One region of the Glutamicibacter sp. NPDC087661 genome, then DNA from elsewhere that is predicted to be linked to it. Evidence: riboswitches for the same ligand, from Rfam matches in the RefSeq annotation. Region 1 holds a riboswitch; each other region holds the start of a gene.
What was found. A riboswitch is a leader RNA that binds a small molecule or an ion and turns the genes downstream of it on or off. The one in region 1 is predicted to bind thiamine pyrophosphate.
Positions count from the first base shown of each region.

Region 2: it holds a riboswitch for thiamine pyrophosphate, as region 1 does, so the genes downstream of both, thiM (hydroxyethylthiazole kinase) here and thiO (glycine oxidase ThiO) in region 1, are expected to answer to the same signal.
Region 3: it holds a riboswitch for thiamine pyrophosphate, as region 1 does, so the genes downstream of both, ACIOTN_RS00555 (ECF transporter S component) here and thiO (glycine oxidase ThiO) in region 1, are expected to answer to the same signal.
Region 4: it holds a riboswitch for thiamine pyrophosphate, as region 1 does, so the genes downstream of both, thiC (phosphomethylpyrimidine synthase ThiC) here and thiO (glycine oxidase ThiO) in region 1, are expected to answer to the same signal.

Region 1 covers NZ_JBIUWE010000001.1:449,128-453,558, forward strand. Annotated here, with positions in the region: gene ACIOTN_RS02180 (mechanosensitive ion channel) at 1-659, shown strand, start outside; gene ACIOTN_RS02185 (GNAT family N-acetyltransferase) at 743-1,702, opposite strand; TPP riboswitch at 1,782-1,886, shown strand; gene thiO (glycine oxidase ThiO) at 1,884-2,981, shown strand; gene thiS (sulfur carrier protein ThiS) at 3,008-3,253, shown strand; gene ACIOTN_RS02200 (thiazole synthase) at 3,256-4,077, shown strand; gene moeB (molybdopterin-synthase adenylyltransferase MoeB) at 4,074-4,431, shown strand, end outside.
Region 2 covers NZ_JBIUWE010000004.1:30,500-34,930, forward strand. Annotated here, with positions in the region: gene ACIOTN_RS11580 (aldehyde dehydrogenase family protein) at 1-21, opposite strand, end outside; gene ACIOTN_RS11585 (hypothetical protein) at 68-298, opposite strand; gene ACIOTN_RS11590 (hypothetical protein) at 285-1,622, shown strand; gene ACIOTN_RS11595 (GntR family transcriptional regulator) at 1,619-1,987, shown strand; TPP riboswitch at 2,022-2,116, shown strand; gene thiM (hydroxyethylthiazole kinase) at 2,106-2,900, shown strand; gene thiE (thiamine phosphate synthase) at 2,893-3,534, shown strand; gene thiD (bifunctional hydroxymethylpyrimidine kinase/phosphomethylpyrimidine kinase) at 3,531-4,431, shown strand, end outside.
Region 3 covers NZ_JBIUWE010000001.1:115,358-119,788, reverse strand. Annotated here, with positions in the region: gene ACIOTN_RS00560 (ATP-binding cassette domain-containing protein) at 1-1,889, opposite strand, end outside; gene ACIOTN_RS00555 (ECF transporter S component) at 1,886-2,494, opposite strand; TPP riboswitch at 2,560-2,680, opposite strand; gene ACIOTN_RS00550 (DUF4235 domain-containing protein) at 2,756-3,007, shown strand; gene mnhG (monovalent cation/H(+) antiporter subunit G) at 3,064-3,468, opposite strand; gene ACIOTN_RS00540 (monovalent cation/H+ antiporter complex subunit F) at 3,468-3,734, opposite strand; gene ACIOTN_RS00535 (Na+/H+ antiporter subunit E) at 3,736-4,365, opposite strand; gene ACIOTN_RS00530 (Na+/H+ antiporter subunit D) at 4,374-4,431, opposite strand, start outside.
Region 4 covers NZ_JBIUWE010000001.1:266,048-270,478, reverse strand. Annotated here, with positions in the region: gene ACIOTN_RS01280 (DUF2797 domain-containing protein) at 1-531, opposite strand, end outside; gene ACIOTN_RS01275 (GTP pyrophosphokinase family protein) at 773-1,549, shown strand; tRNA gene ACIOTN_RS01270 (tRNA-Met) at 1,632-1,708, opposite strand; tRNA gene ACIOTN_RS01265 (tRNA-Thr) at 1,756-1,827, opposite strand; tRNA gene ACIOTN_RS01260 (tRNA-Thr) at 2,361-2,432, shown strand; TPP riboswitch at 2,706-2,813, shown strand; gene thiC (phosphomethylpyrimidine synthase ThiC) at 2,810-4,431, shown strand, end outside.

The sequences.
Region 1 (4,431 bases):
GCATCGCGGCAATTTCGGTACCTGCCCAGCAGATGCTGCAGCTGGTCTTCACCGCAATCCCGCAGGTCATCATGGCCTTGGCGCTCTTGGCCGTGGGTATCCTGATTGCCAAGTTCGTCGGGCAGCTACTTGAATCCACCCTCCACGGCGTGGGTACCGACACTGTTGTTGCCCAGTGGGGCGTAGTTCCCGAGGGCAAGAGCGCTTCGGGAATCATCGCTGGCATCGTCAAGATTGCTATCGTGCTGTTCTTCGGTGTGATGGCGGCCCAGATGCTGAACTTCCCAGCGATCACCAATATCCTCAATGAGATCCTGGCCTTGGGCGGCAAGATCCTCTTCGGCGCAGCAATTATCGCCGCAGGTTTCGTCATCGCCAATGTGATTGGCCGCTTCTTGGGTGACACTACTGCTTCGAAGATCATCCGCTACACGGCAATTGCGCTGTTCGTGGCGATGGGCCTGAAGTACATGGGTATCGCCGATTCGATCATCAACATGGCCTTCGGCGCAATCGTCATTGGCGCAGCATTGGCAGCGGCTCTGGCCTTTGGCCTCGGCGGTCGTGATGCTGCGGCCCGCACGCTGAAAAAGATGGAGGCCCAACAGGCCACCAATGGCCCGGACTCGACGCCACCGGCATCGAACCCAGGCATCTAACCACGCATCACAAAACCTGAGGGACAGATAAGAAGTCGTGGAATCCAAAACCGGATTCCGCGACTTTTTTGATGCCCGCCAAGCTACTGCTGCGTGCCCCACGGCAAGGGCATGACCGCAGAGCCGCCATCGGTACGCAACCGCGCGTAGGTGTGCACATCGATGCGTTCTCCGGCAACCAGGAATTTGCCCCGCTCGACACCTTCGTGCAGGAAGCCGTTGCTTTCTGCCACATGCTTCGACCCGGGATTATTTGCCCGCAAGCCCAGCTCCAAGCGGTACAGTCCCAGCTCGTCGAACAGGTAATCCACCAAGGTTGCCACGGCGCGGGTGGCCAGCGACCGGCCCCGGTAATTCTGGTTCATCCAATACCAAATCCACGCGTTCCGATTGGCCGGGTCGACCGTACCGCACACCAGTCCCACCAGCCGATCCCGATATGCGACGGCCATCGCCTGCTGGCGTTCCCCGGCCTCCAGCAGTGCGCGCACATACGACTCAGCCTTTTGCGGGGAATCCGCGTCGCCTTGGCGCAACATGTCGGGGTTCGAGGAGAATGCCTCGAAGACCGCTTCGGCATCCGAAAGGCGCAGCCGGCGCACCGAGAATTCACCGTCGGCATGCACGGTTTCCTTCGGTCCTGCAGATGGCTGCGGATGAGCGGCGGCCGTGCCCTGGTGGAAGAGCTGCTGCCAGCGGCCCTGCTCATGGATCCACAGTGAACTGCGTTCGCTGGGGGAACCGGAGAGCAGCTTCCAGCGCAGCAGCACCAGCTGGTCTGAAAGCTGGAGAGCCACCGGGCTTTCGACTTTCAACGCCCCGGCATCCCGTGCCGGCTCCTGGGCCAGCTGGGCAATGATGGCCTCGCGATCATAGACTCGCCCGCTGGCTCCCACCTCGGCGAACCGAGGATGCAAGCGCCGCTGCAATTGCTCCTGGCTATGGCGTTGGCTGGATTCCAAGAGTTCTTGCTCCAACGAGATGATGGTGCTGGATAGCGCAGAACCTTGGGAAAGCACGATAGGGAAGTCATGGAATGCCATGTCAGCAAGTACATCACAGAAGATGACGGAACTGCGTTCAGTGAAGTTCGACTTTATGAGCTGCATCATGCTTATAATCGCTGTAATCCGCGGGAGCCTGAATCGACCAGGCTGAGAGGGCACCGAGCCGACCGCTACACCTGATGCGGGTCATGCCGCCGTAGGAAGGAAGCGTGCCCTTGTGCATGTCAACATTGTTGGCGCCGGGATAATCGGCCTGGCCGTCGCGTTCGAGCTGGAATCACGCGCACACACCGTCACCCTCATCGATCCGGCACCCGGCCAAGGTGCAAGCTACGCGGCAGCAGGAATGCTGGCCCCGGTAGCTGAAACGGTCTGGGGCAATGGCCCGTTGCACCAGCTGCTTGCCGCCTCGAATGCCGCCTATCCGCAGTTCATCGAGCGCATCGAATCGGCCACCGGGCAACGCCCGGACTACTTGCAGAACTCCACGCTCGTTGTCGCCGCAGAGCCTGCGGACCGCGAAGCCCTGCACGAGCTGGCCGAACTGCAGATATCCCTCGGCCTGTCAGCGCAGAAGCTGCTGCCCAGCCAAGCCCGCAAGCTCGAACCAGCCTTGGCCGCCAATATTGCCGGCGCGGTCCTGTGCCAAGATGACCACCAGGTCGACCCTCGATCCATCGTCAAGATCCTGTTGGAGCATCTGCGTCCGCACCTGGTCGAGGAACGGGCGCAGGCACTGGTGACCGACGGGAAGCGGACCACCGCTGTGCGGACCGCATCGGGCCGAATCCTCGAAGCGGAGCAGACCATCGTGGCCACCGGTCTTGGCACCCTCGATGGCTTGAACGAACTTCCGCTGCGCCCGGTCTACGGGGACATCCTCCGGATCCAGGGACCAGCAGGCCCGCCGCTCATCACCCGCACCATCCGCGGCATCGTGCACCGGGAACAGGTGTATCTGGTGCCGAGAAGGGACGGCAGCCTCGTCCTTGGCGCCAGCGTCCGTGAAGACCGGCAACAAGCGGTGAACATTGGCGCGATGCACCTGCTGCTGGACAACGCGAGAAAGCTGGTCCCCGGCATCAGCGACTGCACGCTGAACGAAGCAACGGCCCGGGCACGTCCCGCCACGCCAGATGACCGGCCGCTGCTTGGACGCCTTGATCCAGGGCTGCTGCTCTGCACCGGGTACTCCCGGCACGGCGTGCTGCTGGCTCCGCTGGGCGCAACGCTCACTGCGGATCTCGCCCACGGCCACCAATCCCACCCCTTGCACCAGGCTGTGGATCCCCACCGCTTTGCCAACGCAACCTAGACCGCTCACCGAACGGAGCAGCAACCATGACAAGCATCGGCATCAATTTCAATTCACGGCAACTGAACCTGGACGAAGGAACCACCCTTCGCGAATTCATCAGCACGCAAATCGGCAAGGAACTGGACGCCAACTCGGTGGCCGCTGACGGCAGCAAGCTCGGAGTTGCCGCCGCCGTCAATGGCGCTGTCGTTCCACGCAGCGCCTGGAATAGCTACCTGCTGGCCGAAGGGCACAGCATTGAACTCGTTACCGCGGCCCAGGGAGGCTAGGCATGGAAACGCGCAACATCACCGAGCTGGACATCCACAGCGACCCATTCCAGATCGCCGGACGCACCTTGTCCTCGCGCTTGATCCTCGGCACCGGGGGAGCGAGTTCGCTGACCACCCTGGAAAGCGCCCTGCAGGCCTCCGGAACGGAGCTGACCACCGTGGCCATCCGCCACTTTTCGGCGGCCGGCGCAGGCAACGTGTATGAACTGCTGCAGCGCAACAACGTGATTGCGCTGCCCAACACCGCTGGATGCTTCACCGCCCGCGATGCGATCCTCACCGCGCACCTGGCCCGTGAAGCTCTGGAAACCAATTGGATCAAGCTCGAAGTCATTGCCGATGAGCACACGCTGCTGCCGGACCCGCTGGAACTGCATGCGGCCACCGAGCAACTAGTGGCCGACGGGTTCCAGGTCTTCGCCTATACCAATGATGATCCGGCACTTGCCCAACGCCTGCAGGACGCCGGGGTTGCGGCAATCATGCCGGCCGGAGCGCCGATCGGCTCGGGCCTGGGGATCCTGAATCCGCACAATATTTCCACCATCGTCTCCCGCGCGCAGGTACCGGTGATCCTTGACGCCGGGGTGGGCACCGCCTCGGATGCGGCCCTGGCCATGGAGCTCGGCTGCGACGCGGTGCTGCTGGCCAGCGCGGTGACCCGGGCGCACAACGCGCCGCTCATGGCCAGGGCCATGAAGGATGCCGTGCGTGCCGGGCGCGCCGCGCGGCTCGCTGGCCGGATCCCGCGCCGCGATACCGCACTGGCCTCCTCGCCGGCCGAAGGCATGATGCGAACCCTGGTCGGTGACTTCTCGTGAGCCGGGAAGCCCTGGTAGCACCCGGCGCGCAGCTGGAACCGGAAGAGCTGGCGCGCTACTCCCGGCACTTGTCCCTGCCCGGGGTGGGAGAAGAAGGGCAACGCCGCATCGCCAACGCCAAGGTGCTGGTTATCGGAGCCGGGGGCCTGGGCAGTCCCATTGCCAGCTACCTGGTCGCTGCGGGAATCGGCACCCTCGGGGTCATCGACGATGACACCGTCGAGCTGTCCAATCTGCAACGACAAACCATGCACCGGCAACAGGATGCAGGGCGCCTGAAAGTGGATTCGGTGCGGCGGATGGCCCACGAGCAGAACCGGAACGTCCAGATCATCACCGTGGATGAAAAGCTGG
Region 2 (4,431 bases), on a different contig from region 1:
CATGATTTGAGCGTACGTCACTGGGACTATTTTTCATCGTTTAATTCGCCGGAGGATTCAATATGTATCAAATAGTTGATACATTGATTTCCATGAACCAGTTCTCGGCGAGCGCCATATCCATCGCTTTCGTTGCCGCAATCATCTGCGTTTGGTTGCGTTCGGTGGCGCACAGGCGTGGAACACCAGCTATCGACCGGGCCCGATCCCACTCGTTCTGGTGCGCATTGATCGCATTCTTTGCTTCAACCTCATGGGATTTGTCCGAGACCTGGCGCGTTTCAATGACCGAGCCCAATTCAGGTTCGGCTCTCGCTGAAGCACTCACTCCGGGGATCTGGGTTCTTCTGGTTTACCTCATCGGCTTGTTCACTTGGCCCAAGGAACTCCAGCCAGTGCGCACCGCTTCATTAGAGGCCCGCAGCCTGACAACTCCATTTCCCAAGGCCCTAGGGGCTTTCGTTGGGCTTTTGCTGCTGATCGCGGTCGGCTCCCTGTGGCCGGCGTCCAAAGTCGAAGGGCTCGTTGGCGTTCCGGCCTCGGAATTCACGACCTTTGATTTTGACGGCATCTATTCATACACGTCGGAGGGTCCGTATGATGGGCGGTTGCCGGGCACACAGATGCTCCCGGTATTCATCGTGGCCCTGGCAGGGATCATCGTGGCCGCGGCTGTGATTACCGTAGTTATCCTGAAAAGACCTGCCTTGGCCGGCATCTCGGCCGAAGACAACCAAGCGTTGCGCACGGTCTGGCTCAACCGCTTGATGCGCAATATCGGCATCGTCTTGCTGGCCTTCACCGTGTCGGTGGTCAATTACTCGCAGGCTAATTCGCCGGATGGACAGTACGAGTTCGTTAGCTATGGCGCCCTTGCGGTCGCCCTCACGTTGCTCTTCTGGGGACCGCGCTCTACATTCTCAGCTCAATCCACCACCAGGGAACGGACCGCCTTCTCGCGTTTGCGTGATCAACTATTCACCTTGCAATACGTAACTGCAGCACTCACCTTGCTCAGCGTTGCAATCGGCTGGTCATTCTTGCCACTGGATGACGAGCTCCAGATGCCTACCAATGAGCGAACTACGTGGATCTTAATGATCTTTGCCGGTGCGGCTTTGAGCTATGCCGTTCTCAATGCGCTTTATCTCAGCTACGTCAGCACGGTGGCCCGGCAGGCGTCTGCAGCACCCAAGTACCACGCGCCCCTGCCCTTGTGGTCCTACATCGCCGCTGGCTTGCTGTTTGCCACCAGCACCTATTTTCTGCTCGATCCGCCGCTGGACTATTTGTGGGGCTTCGTGCCTCCAGGCAAGACAATGGTTGCAGGCTTGATCCTGCTGTTGCTGGCAACCCATCTTGGATTCGTCTGGTTCTCCCGCCGGGCAATTATTCCCTGGGCTGTCTCGTCGGCCGAAGAAATCTGGTACCGCAAGGTCCTGGAACTGCGTTCAATGCGTGTTAACACCAGTGCAGTGGTAGCCATGCTGCTCATTGGCTACGGATTCCCGGCCGGGCTGGGACTCTTTGCATTGCTCATCTTCGTTGTCCCAGCAGTCATTTTCCTAGAGCGCCCCGGTAGCGCCTTCGTGCGGGAACATCAGCCGGCAGCTACTTCATGAGCACGCAGATCAGTGTTGACCTCCAAGCAGCTACCCCGCCCTATGAGCAGATCCGCTCGCAGATTGCTTCACTGATCTCCTTGGGAGATCTGCCCTCGGGGAGCAAGCTGCCTACTGTGCGTGCGCTGGCCACGGACCTCGGCGTCGCTGCCGGTACAGTGGCGCGCGCCTACAAGGAGCTGGAAGCCGAAGAGCTGATCACCTCCCGGCGCCGTGCCGGCACAGTAGTCAACGAGCGGCCGCAGCCGGTGGATACCAGTGAAGATCTCCTGGCCGCCGTGGATCACCTCTGGGCGCTGGCGGCCGCGCAGAAGGTGGATGCGGCCACGCTCAAGGCCTTGGTGGCGCGGCGCGAGCGTAAGTAACTTGTCCTCGGAACCGGTTGTGCGTACGCTCTATGGCAGTGACACGGGGTGTCGGATCAACCGACTGAGATAAGACCCGTAGAACCTGATCTAGTTCACGCTAGCGGAGGGATGTCGCATGGCTTTGCATGCAGTTGCCCAAAAATACCGGCAACAATCACCTTTGGTTTTTTGCCTGACCAATACCGTCGTATCCAATTTCACCGCCAATGTCTTGCTGGCATCCGGGGCTTCCCCGGCCATGACGGATCTGCCCGGAGAGGCCGGCCCATTCGCGCAGGCAGCTTCAGCCGTATTGGTGAATTTGGGAACTCCAAGCACTGAACAGCTGACCGCCATGGAAGAAGCTGTGCAGTCGGCGAGCGCTGCAGGCACCCCCTGGGTCCTGGATCCAGTGGCAGTGGGAGCGCTTCCGGTGCGCACGGAGTTTGCCCGGCGCATTGTCCGGCAACGCCCGACCCTGATTCGCGGCAACGCCTCGGAAATCCTGGCCCTGGCCGGCCGGCAATCTGCTTCGCGCGGTGTCGATGCCTTGGATGAGGTTTCTGCCGCCTTGGCGGCGGGACGCGAACTGGCCACGGAACACGACTGCGTAGTGGCCATTTCCGGCCAGGCTGACGCCATCATCGACGCCACGCGTACCGTCTTGGTGCATACCAACGGAATTGGCTTGACCCGGATGACAGGTGGCGGCTGCGCCTTGGGCGCGGTCTGCGCCGGGATGGTTGCGGTCCACGATGACCCGTTCGAGGCCACCATCGCAGCCCACGGTTTCTATGGCCTGGCCGCGGAAAAGGCCCTGGCTGGCAGCTCCGGTCCGGGCAGCTTCGCAGTTGCCTTCCTTGATGCGCTGTCGGCTGCCGATCCCGGGGAACTGAAGACTTTGAAGTACGAGGAATTGAACCATGCATAATTACGGCGCTTATCTAGTAGCCAACACTGCCAGCTGCACCCCACGCAGCACCCTGGAAGTTATCGAGGGCGCCGTCGCCGGAGGGATCGGGTGGATCCAGCTGCGCGCCAAGGATGAAAGCGCCCGGGAATTCTTCGAGCTGGCCTGCGCGGCTGCCAAGCTCACCGAGGGCAAAGCCCAGTTGCTGATCAATGACCGCATTGACGTCTACCTCGCGGCACGGGCTGCTGGCGCAGCAGTGAACGGCATCCATATCGGGCAAAAAGATGTGCCGGTACAGTTGGCTCGCCAGATCATCGGCGAGGGCATCATCGGCTTGAGTGCTTCCAGCGATGAGCAATTGGCCCAGGCGAACAAGGACGCCTCGGTGATCGACTACCTCGGTGTAGGAGCCATCCGCGCCACTCCGACGAAAAAAGACCATCCTGCTCCCCTGGGGCTGGACGGCTTTGCGCGAGCCGCTGCCTTGGCCAAGCTGCCCTGCGTAGCGATCGGCGCAATTACCCAAGACGATGCCGCCGCGATCCGCGCCGGCGGCGGCGCAGGCCTGGCCGTGGTCCGCGCCATCTGCAATGCCGAAGATCCGCAACTTGCCAGCGCGCAGCTGGTCGCAGCCTGGGAGGCCTCGAAATGAACATCCTATCCATCGCAGGCTCCGATCCTTCCGGCGGCGCCGGAATCCAAGCGGATCTGAAGGCCATTGCCGCCAACGGCGGCTACGGAATGTGCGTGATCACCGCTTTGACTGCGCAAAACACCCATGGGGTATCCGGAGTTCAGGCGATCAGCGGCGATTTCGTCCTCGCGCAGCTCGAAGCCGTGAGTACAGATATCCGCATCGATGCGATCAAGATCGGGATGCTGGCCAACGCCGAGGTGATCCGCGCAGTCACCAGCTGGCTGGAAACTGTTGACGCCCCCGTCGTGCTGGACCCGGTCATGGTGGCGACCAGCGGGGATCGCCTGCTCGACGACGAATCGGCCCTTGATTCACTGCTGGATCGCGCCACGGTGATTACCCCGAACCTGCTGGAGCTGGCCAGCTTGCTGCGCGAGCCTGTGGCCCCTTCCTGGGACGAAGCCCTGCGCCAGGCCCAGCGGCTGGCTGCCAAGCACGGCACGCTGGTGCTGGCCAAGGGCGGGCACCTGGCCGGGGCGGATTGCCCCGATGCCCTGGTGTCGGCGGGCGGGGTGCAGCTGGAGCTGCACGGACCGCGCCATGCCACCAGGAACACCCACGGCACCGGCTGCACCCTTTCCAGCACTCTGGCTACCCGCTTCGCTGCCACTGGAGATTGGATCGCCGCGTTGGAGCAGTCCAAGTCCTACCTCTCCAAGGCCATCGCAGCGGCCGACCAATTGCAGGTGGGCAGCGGCCACGGCCCGGTCAACCACTTCATCGACTTCTTCGGCACGGCAGATCCCATGGGCGACTGGTGGCAGAAGATCCAGCCGATCCGCGAGGAAATCGACCAGCTGGATTTCATCACCCGGCTATCCGAGGGCACCTTGGACCGGGATGACTTCCACT
Region 3 (4,431 bases), 330 kb from region 1:
GCCAGCGCGAAAGCGCGCAGTCCGGTGGCAATGCCCCCGGCCACCGATCCCTCGGTGATGCTGAAGGCGCCGAATTGGGCGTAGACCATGCCGCTATCCTGGCCCACCAAGGCGATGCCCCACGCCGCAAGGATTCCGGCAATCAGCAGTGGCCACGCGCGCTTGAGGAATTTCAGCGGGCTCAGCCCTGCCAGGGGGAAGAACACCACGGTCGCCACGATCACCACCAGCGCCGAAACCCAATCCAAGGTGGTGATCAACGGCAGTGTTGCCGCAGCCACCGCACCGAGCTTGGCCAGCGGATTGATCTTCGCCAACCAGCTATGCCCTACCGGCGCATCAAGCACCGGCCCCTGTCGCGGGGTACCAGCTTCCGGGGTGCCGGCAGTGAGCACCAGGTCCCTTGCTTTGAGCACCGAGGCAAAGTGATCGTCGTGGGTCACAGCAATGATCGCGGTGCCCTGCTGCAATTCCTCAACCAGCAGCCCGGCCAGTTCCCTCCACGTATTCGCATCCTGCCCGAAGGTCGGTTCGTCGAGGATCAGCACCTGGGGGGATGCGGCCAGAACAGTGGCCACGGACAAGCGCCGCTTCTCGCCCCCGGAGAGAGTGAACGGGTTCGCGTCTGCCAAATGCGCCAGGCCCAAGCGTTCCAGCAACGCGTCCACGCGCGCTTGGACCTGGGCCGGCTCGTATTTCGGCGCATCGGCGCTGCTGGCCTGCGCGCGGCTGGGAGCGAAAGCCAGCTCTTCCCGAACGCTCTGGGTCACGAATTGGTGTTCGGGTTCCTGGAACACCGAACCGATCCGCCCAATCAATGCACCGGCCTTCCAGGCAAACGGGGAGTTGCCCAGACCGTCGGCCAGTTGCGCGGTGGCCGCCAACCCGCCGTCGGCCGGGACGAGCAATCCGCCCAAGGTCAAGGCCAGCGTCGACTTTCCAGCGCCATTCTCGCCGCGAATCACCGTCGCGGTGCCCGCTTGCACATTCACGTCCACCGCTTGGGTGCGCGGTGCCGTGGCGGTGCGGGCGGATACCAGCTGCTGCGCTTCCAGCAGCGTGGCACCGGCACCGTTCGTTGCCCGGGCCACCTGCGGGAAGTAGCCTGGAATCCACAGCCCGGCAGTAGCCAGCTCCTCGCGCACCGTTTCATCGGTGTACAGCTGCTGCGGGTCCAGATCGTGCGCGACTCCCCCACCGGGCTGCAGCACGATAACCCGGTCCACATGCTGCGCCCAGGCTTCAATCCGGTGTTCCACGACGACCAGCGTGGCACCGGAAAGCCGGGCGGCGTTCAGCACCGCATCGCGCAAGAGCTCAATGCTCTGCGGGTCCACATTGGCAGTCGGTTCATCGAGCAGCATGACGCTGGGTTCCATGGCCAGAATGCCGGCCAAGGCCAACCGCTGTTTCTGTCCGCCGGAAAGTTGCTGGGTGCGGTGCTCGAAGGACAGCGCACCCAGACCCACAGCGTCCAGCACTTCGGGGATCCGCTGGCGGATCAGTTCGGGATCCATTCCGAGGTTCTCGGCGCCAAAGGCCACGTCATCGGCGACCCTGCTTTGCACTACCTGGGTTTCCGGGTCTTGCTGCATCAAGCCCACCGGGTGGCTCCGGATGAAGGCATCGCTGCCATCTATGAGCAGCCGGCCAGCGACCTGATCGTCCTCATCCGCTTCCAGCAACCCGGCCATCGCGTGCAGCAAGGTTGACTTGCCGGCGCCCGATGGACCGACCAGCAGCACCTTCTCACCGGCGTGGATCACAAGGTCCAGTCCCGAGATGGCAGGATTCTTCCTCTCGGAGTGCTGCCAGCCGAACCCCGTTGCGGTGATGGCGGCACCGCGCTGTGTCAGCGAGGCTGCGCCGGAATTGGCAAAGGAACTCATTTTGCGCTTTCCAGGTGCGCACGCCGGCTCGGCAGGGCGCTCAATGCACCGGTCTTCGCCAGTCCACGCGTGGCCAACCAGGACAGCAGCCCTGCGACGACTACGCCGGAAATGCCGGTGGCGATCACGTGGAAGATCTTCATTCCGGCGGTGTACTCAACGTAGTAGGCCAGGATGTAGGCCTCGGAAATGCCGGCGAACAAGCCGGCGAACAAGCCTGCCAGCAGCGCCACGCCCAGGTTCCACTTGCGGTAGCGGAATGCTGCGAAGACCAGCTCTGCACCCAGGCCCTGGACCAGGCCGGACATCAGTACGGTCAAGCCGTAGTGCGAGCCGAGCAGCGCTTCAACCACAGCGGCCAGCAGCTCGCAGTAGATTGCGGCGCCTGGCTTGCGGATGATCAGTGCGCCGAGCACCGCCGGGAAGAGCCACATGCCGGTGAGCAACGCGGTGGCTGGCGGGAAAGCCGCAAAGGCGAGCGAGAACAGGCCATAGCCGGCACTCCACGCCCAGAAAATGACCCCTGAAGCGACGGCGATCACCGAGGCGACGACGATATCAACTACACGCCAGCCGGTCCGCTGCTTCGAAACTGTTTCGTTCATTGCTGGTCCTCCTGTGGAAAGGAGGGGAGATGGACGGAATGAGGGCATACTGCCGCGCCTATCCGCATCCGAGATGCTCGACTTCCTTCGCCGGTACTAGCCGGGGCAGGTTCGAGGGTCTGCGATCTATCGCACTCTCAGCGTCTTGCGACTTTTTAAAAGTCTGACGCTCCCCTGTCGGAATAATTACTGCTCCCCCACCATACCGCAGGTATGCTGGGCAGAGGAACGATATGTCAAGAGCTTGATCGCGAGGAAAAAATGGATAAAGTGCAGAAACTTGCCACTACCGGTATCACCGTTGGCGCTGGCATGCTCGGCGGCAAGCTGGTTGATTTCCTTTGGTTGAAGGCAACCGGCAGCAAAGCACCACGCAAGGGCACTGAGGAAGCAGCGGAAGCTTCTTTCCGCCGTGCCTTAGGCTTCGCAGTCGTTTCGGCCCTGGTCGCAGCAATCCTGCAGACGGTGGCTGACCGCAGCGCCAACAAGGTTGTTGCCAAGTTCACCAAGTAAGCTTCGGCGTTGAGCCAAAAGCGGGAGCCGCCCAGAGGGGCGGCTCCCGCTTTTTCTCAATCTTGTTCGTCTGGCGATCCGGTCTTGGAAACCGGGGTGGTTCCGGTCGGCGGTGTTCCGTTGACCTTGTTGACCACGTGGCTCAGCTCATCGGAGAACAGGGTTTCCTTGGCAGCGTGCTTGGTCCGGTAGCCGGAACGGCCAATCATGTGGGCCGAAACCGGTGCGGTCAATAGCTGCATTCCCCAGGCCAGCACGAGTACCGGGACCACAGCCCAGCTGCGCAGGTAAATGGCCAGTCCAGCGAAAATCAGCAGGAAGCCGAGTACCTGCGGTTTGGTCGCTGCATGCATGCGGGTGAGCATGTCCGGGAAGGTCAGCAAGCCGATACCTGCGATCAATGACATCAGGCAGCCAAGGATCAGCAGGACGGCAACGAGGACATCGAGGAAGATTTCCATTAGGCGTTCCTCTGATCCGAAACGAAGCGCGAGACGGTCACCGAACCGATGAACCCGAGCATGCAGGCGGCCACGACGAACAGCAAGTAGTCGGTGTGCTTGTGCAGCACCATTTCCAGGCACAGCGCGGCGGAGATGATCAGCAGCATCACGTCCAGGGCCAGCACCCGGTCAAGGATTGACGGCCCCTTGGCAACACGGACCAGGCAGGCGACAGCACCGAGCCCGAGCATGATGCCGCAGATCCAAATGACGATATCCAGCATGTTACCCCTTCCTCGCATCAAAGTTCGGTCCGCATTCGCTCTTGATCGCTTCGTACTCGTCTCGGCTGCCAATAGCCATGATCAGCCGGCGTTCGATGTCCCGGATGCCGGCACGCGCCTTCTCCACGTCCGCAGGCGACTCGATGTCGATGTAGTGCAGGTACAGCGTCGACGAGCTGCGGTCCACGTCGATCACGAAGGAGCCCGGGATCAGCGTGAGCACGTGTCCCACAGTCATCACGATCAGGTCCGAGTCGGTGCGCAGCGGGACCGCAATGACCGCGCTGCGGGTGCGCTTCCCGCGGACCAGCGCCAGCCAGGCCACATGGACGCTGGCCGCGAAGACCTGTCCGAGGAACCAGATGAACAGCTTCAGGCAGTACCAGGCATTGATCCGGCCCGAAAGGACCACCGGCGGCAGCGGGAACAGGTTCACGATCAGCAGCGCGATGATCACGCCGAAGACCATGTTCCCCAGGGAGAAGTCCTGCCAGAGAGCACCCCAGACAAAGAGCAGCAGCAGAAGCAGCGGCCATTCCTGCTTGAGTGTCGCGCGGTGGCGCACACCGGAGGTATCCAGCGCATCGTCAATGCGCTGGTCACGCGGTTCAAAGTTCTTGTTCGGCATCATCCCTCCAATCAGAATGGCAAGATCGAGCTGATATACGGTTCGCGGGCGATCAGTTCCGCAGCCACC
Region 4 (4,431 bases), 180 kb from region 1:
CTGGCTCAGGCCCACGTGTTCAGTGACAAGGTCTTCGAGCACTCGAATAGCGGCTCCATCAGCGGCGCGGGCAATATAGCGGGCAATGACCGCTCCCTGCTGCGCCAAGCGAGTCCATTTGCTCTGGGTTGAGGTGGTACCGACTTTGGTCGCCCCATGGGCGAAGCTTGCGACATACAAGAAGTGCGGCTGCTCCAGGTACTTGCGCATGCCTTCCGGGGCTTCGCCGGTCTTGTGGAAATGATGCATGAACTTCGAATGATCCAGCCGGCGGCAGCGTTCGCACTGGGTTCCGGTACGCAGCGCTTTGTTCTTCGGGCAAGGCAAGGTGTTGCGAGAGCCATCGCTGTTCATCGTGATGTAGCCCAGGCAGAATTTCAGTTCGCCGATGCGCAAGCTTAGGGAACGGTTGGCTTCCAGATATTCGGTGCTCCATTTTTCCGCTTGCCTAAGCCGGAGCATGGGGGCGCGTTCATGCTCTGAGAAGCTGATGCCGTGGCAGAGCTGCCGGTGGTCGCTGGCGAATTCCATCGATGCCTTCCTCGAAGTTACCTCTTCAACGATAGTTCACCGGACATGGCTAGCTCCTGCAAGGCAGGTTGGCCGGCGCCTGCAGCCCGAAAGTTTGCTGGACGAATTCCCGATTCGTTCTGGCCTAATTCCTAGGAGAAGCCCTTAGGCTGGAACTGCACCGGAACCGTACCGCGGGCCGGGCCATAATCTGCTGAGGTGATCCAGGATTTCTGTCCCATTTGATGACAAGACTCGTGCAGTGGCCATCGCAGCTGCCGAGACCGCCCCTTCGCCGGCCGAGCTGCAGCGATTGACGCAGGCTTTCCGCCATGATTTCCAGCGTTTCATGATGGAGTACCAGTTTGCGGTGGACGAGGTGCTGACCAAGGTCTCGATCTTGCGTGAAGAGTTCTTGTATTTGCACAATTACAATCCAATTGAGCACGTCACTTCCCGGGTGAAAACTCCGGAGAGCATCATGCGCAAGGTCTCCCGCCGGAACATCTCCCCGTCCCTGCCTGCCATTCGCGAGAACATCAGCGACATTGCCGGCGTGCGCATTACCTGCAGTTTCGTCAAGGACATCTACAAGGTTCTGAACACGCTAACCTCGCAGAATGACCTGAAGGTCCTCCAAATCAAGGACTACATCAAGAACCCGAAGCCCAACGGCTATAAAAGTGTCCATGCGATCGTGCAGATCCCGGTCTACTTATCCGATGGCCCGGTCGATGTCGTGGTGGAGCTGCAGATCCGTACCATTGCCCAGGATTTCTGGGCAAGCCTGGAACATAAGATCTTCTACAAGTACGAGGGCGAAGTTCCAGAACATCTAGTGCAAGAGCTTGCCGACGCGGCGGCCATGGCGACGAAACTCGACATGCAGATGCAGCGCTTGCATACCGAAGTCCACGGCCATGATGCCAATCAGGCACCGAGCCAAGAGGCGGATTTCGATACGACAGCGATCCAGGGGCTGCTGTCGCTGGCTCAGCAAGCCAAGGACGGGAACCAGGAGAAGGACTTGGATCACTAGCCGTTCATGCCCTCGAAGGACAATGCTGCTTCGGGGCCGGAAACCAAAAAAGATCCTCGGCCGAGGCCGAGGATCTTTGATTTGGTAGCGGCGCCGGGACTCGATCCCGGGACCTCACGATTATGAGTCGTGCGCTCTAACCAGCTGAGCTACGCCGCCACAAGTGAGAAGCAATCCAGTAGAAGCCAAGAATGCTTCTCACTCAGAGCCCCCTGCCGGAATCGATCCGGCGACCTCGTTCTTACCAAGAACGCGCTCTACCACTGAGCTAAGGGGGCAACGAGTAAATACTCTACACGGATTTCCCGGCAAAGAAAAATCGGCGGATCACCCCGGAAAAGACCAGGAGAATTCTGTAAAACCACTAGTCAATGACTATTTATCCTCTTACTCGCTACCCCGGGGACGAAGGGTGGGACAAAAAGTGCCCTGGTGACGATGCTCACGAGAGTGCTCCTCGCGGTCAATCGCGGATTTGCCATGACGCGCAGGATAGAATCCCGCGGATCATCCCCGGTGGCCAAGCATCGAATTACCCCGCTTGGAACTTCGGAACGCTGACACCCTTTCCCACTCCAGAACCCCTGACCGAGCGGCACTTGGGCAACACCCGATCCACCTAGGCGCCCAGGCACGGCTCCGGTGCCCGGCAGCTGGATCCCGGGCCGTGAACCGGGGTGCTGGAAACCGCCAGGAAGGCAACAGCTCCTTGCCGCCCATTCCGGTCTTGAGTAGGAATATTGTGACCTCAGCAACAAATTCCCGACGGATTTTGCAAACCTCAAAAACCTGTGTAAAGTATTTACCTGTTGCCCCCTTAGCTCAGTGGTAGAGCGCGTTCTTGGTAAGAACGAGGTCGCCGGATCGATTCCGGCAGGGGGCTCGAAATAAGAGAGGCAATCTGGTTCCAGATTGCCTCTCTTTTCGTTTATCCCGCAGATGCCGTGTAGCCACTGCGAGCATGGCCCAAGGCGCACCCCAAGCTGCAGCACCGGCTATCGGCCGCGTCTTGCGCCCCGGATTCCAGGTGCCCCCGGCAAGAGTCTCCGGCCAATGAAAAGCATCCTGGCCCGCCACAGCCGGCCCTTCCCACTTCCTTGATGTCAGGCCCTGACCACTGGGTTTGCGTTTTCTCCTCGCAAGCGTGCTAAGTTGTTCGCGACCACACGGGTGCCCTGGCAAGGGCTGAGATCGGGCTATCGCCGTCCGCGACCGTTGAACCTGTCCGGGTAATGCCGGCGAAGGAAGTGAGTTTCCCCAGTGGAACAAATTGAACAGCACCCTGCCCACACCCTTGCCTACCGTGAATCTGCGGGAATTTCTGTTCCCGTCACGCAGATCCAATTGGCAGACTCCCCCAATGGACAGCCCAACGAGCCGCTGGCGGTATATCGCACCAGCGGACCGGGAAGCGAGCCCACCCAAGGCCTGCAACCCTTCCGCGAGCGGTGGATCCTGGAACGCGGGGACGTGGAAACCTATGCAGGCCGCGAACGCAACCTGCACGACGACGGACGCTCAGCGGTCCGCCGCGGCACGGCCAGCGCGGAATGGGCCGGACGCTCAGCCCCGCCACTGCGGGCCGTTGGCGGAGCCCGCGTGACGCAGATGCACTATGCGCGTGCCGGGATCATCACCCCGGAAATGCGCTATGTGGCCCTGCGCGAGGAATGCGATGTCGAGCTGGTGCGCAGCGAGCTCGCGGCCGGGCGAGCCATCATCCCGGCGAACATCAACCACCCGGAATCCGAGCCGATGATCATCGGCAAGGCGTTCCTGGTCAAGATCAATGCGAATATCGGCAACTCGGCGGTGACCAGCTCCATCGCAGAAGAAGTCTCCAAGCTCCAGTGGGCGGCCAAATGGGGCGCGGACACGGTAATGGACCTGTCCACCGGAGATGACATCCACACCACCCGCGAGTGGATCATCCGCAACTCCCCGGTCCCCATCGGCACCGTGCCGATCTACCAGGCGTTGGAGAAGGTCAACGGCGAAGCCAACGAACTGACCTGGGAGATCTTCCGCGACACCGTCATTGAGCAGTGCGAGCAGGGCGTGGACTACATGACCATCCACGCCGGGGTGCTGCTGCGCTACATCCCGCTGACCGCCAACCGGGTCACCGGCATGGTCTCGCGTGGCGGGTCCATCATGGCCGGCTGGTGCTTGGCGCACCACCAGGAGAATTTCCTGTACACCCACTTCGATCAGCTGTGCGAGATCTTCGCGCAGTACGACGTGGCCTTCTCGCTGGGCGACGGGCTGCGCCCGGGCTCCATCGCAGATGCGAACGACGCCGCCCAGTTCGCCGAGCTGGACACCCTGGCCGAGCTGACCAAGCGCGCCTGGAAGTACGATGTGCAGGTGATGGTCGAAGGCCCGGGGCATATCCCGTTCCATCTGGTGCGCGAGAATGTGGAACGCCAGCAGCAGCTGTGCGACGGGGCGCCGTTCTATACCCTGGGCCCGCTGGTCACCGACATCGCCCCGGGCTACGACCACATCACCAGCGCCATTGGCGCCACGGAGATCGCACGGTACGGGACCGCGATGCTCTGCTACGTCACCCCCAAGGAGCATCTGGGACTGCCCAACCGGGATGATGTGAAGACCGGGGTGATCACCTACAAGATCGCTGCGCACGCCGCCGATCTGGCCAAGGGCCACCCGGGTGCCACAGCGCGGGATGATGCGCTGAGCAAGGCGCGCTTCGAATTCCGCTGGAATGACCAGTTCGCGTTGTCCCTTGACCCGGTCACCGCACAGGAATTCCATGATGAGACCTTGCCGGCCGAGCCGGCCAAGACCGCCCACTTCTGCTCCATGTGCGGGCCGAAGTTCTGCTCCATGCGCATCTCCCAGGATATCCGCGACGAGTA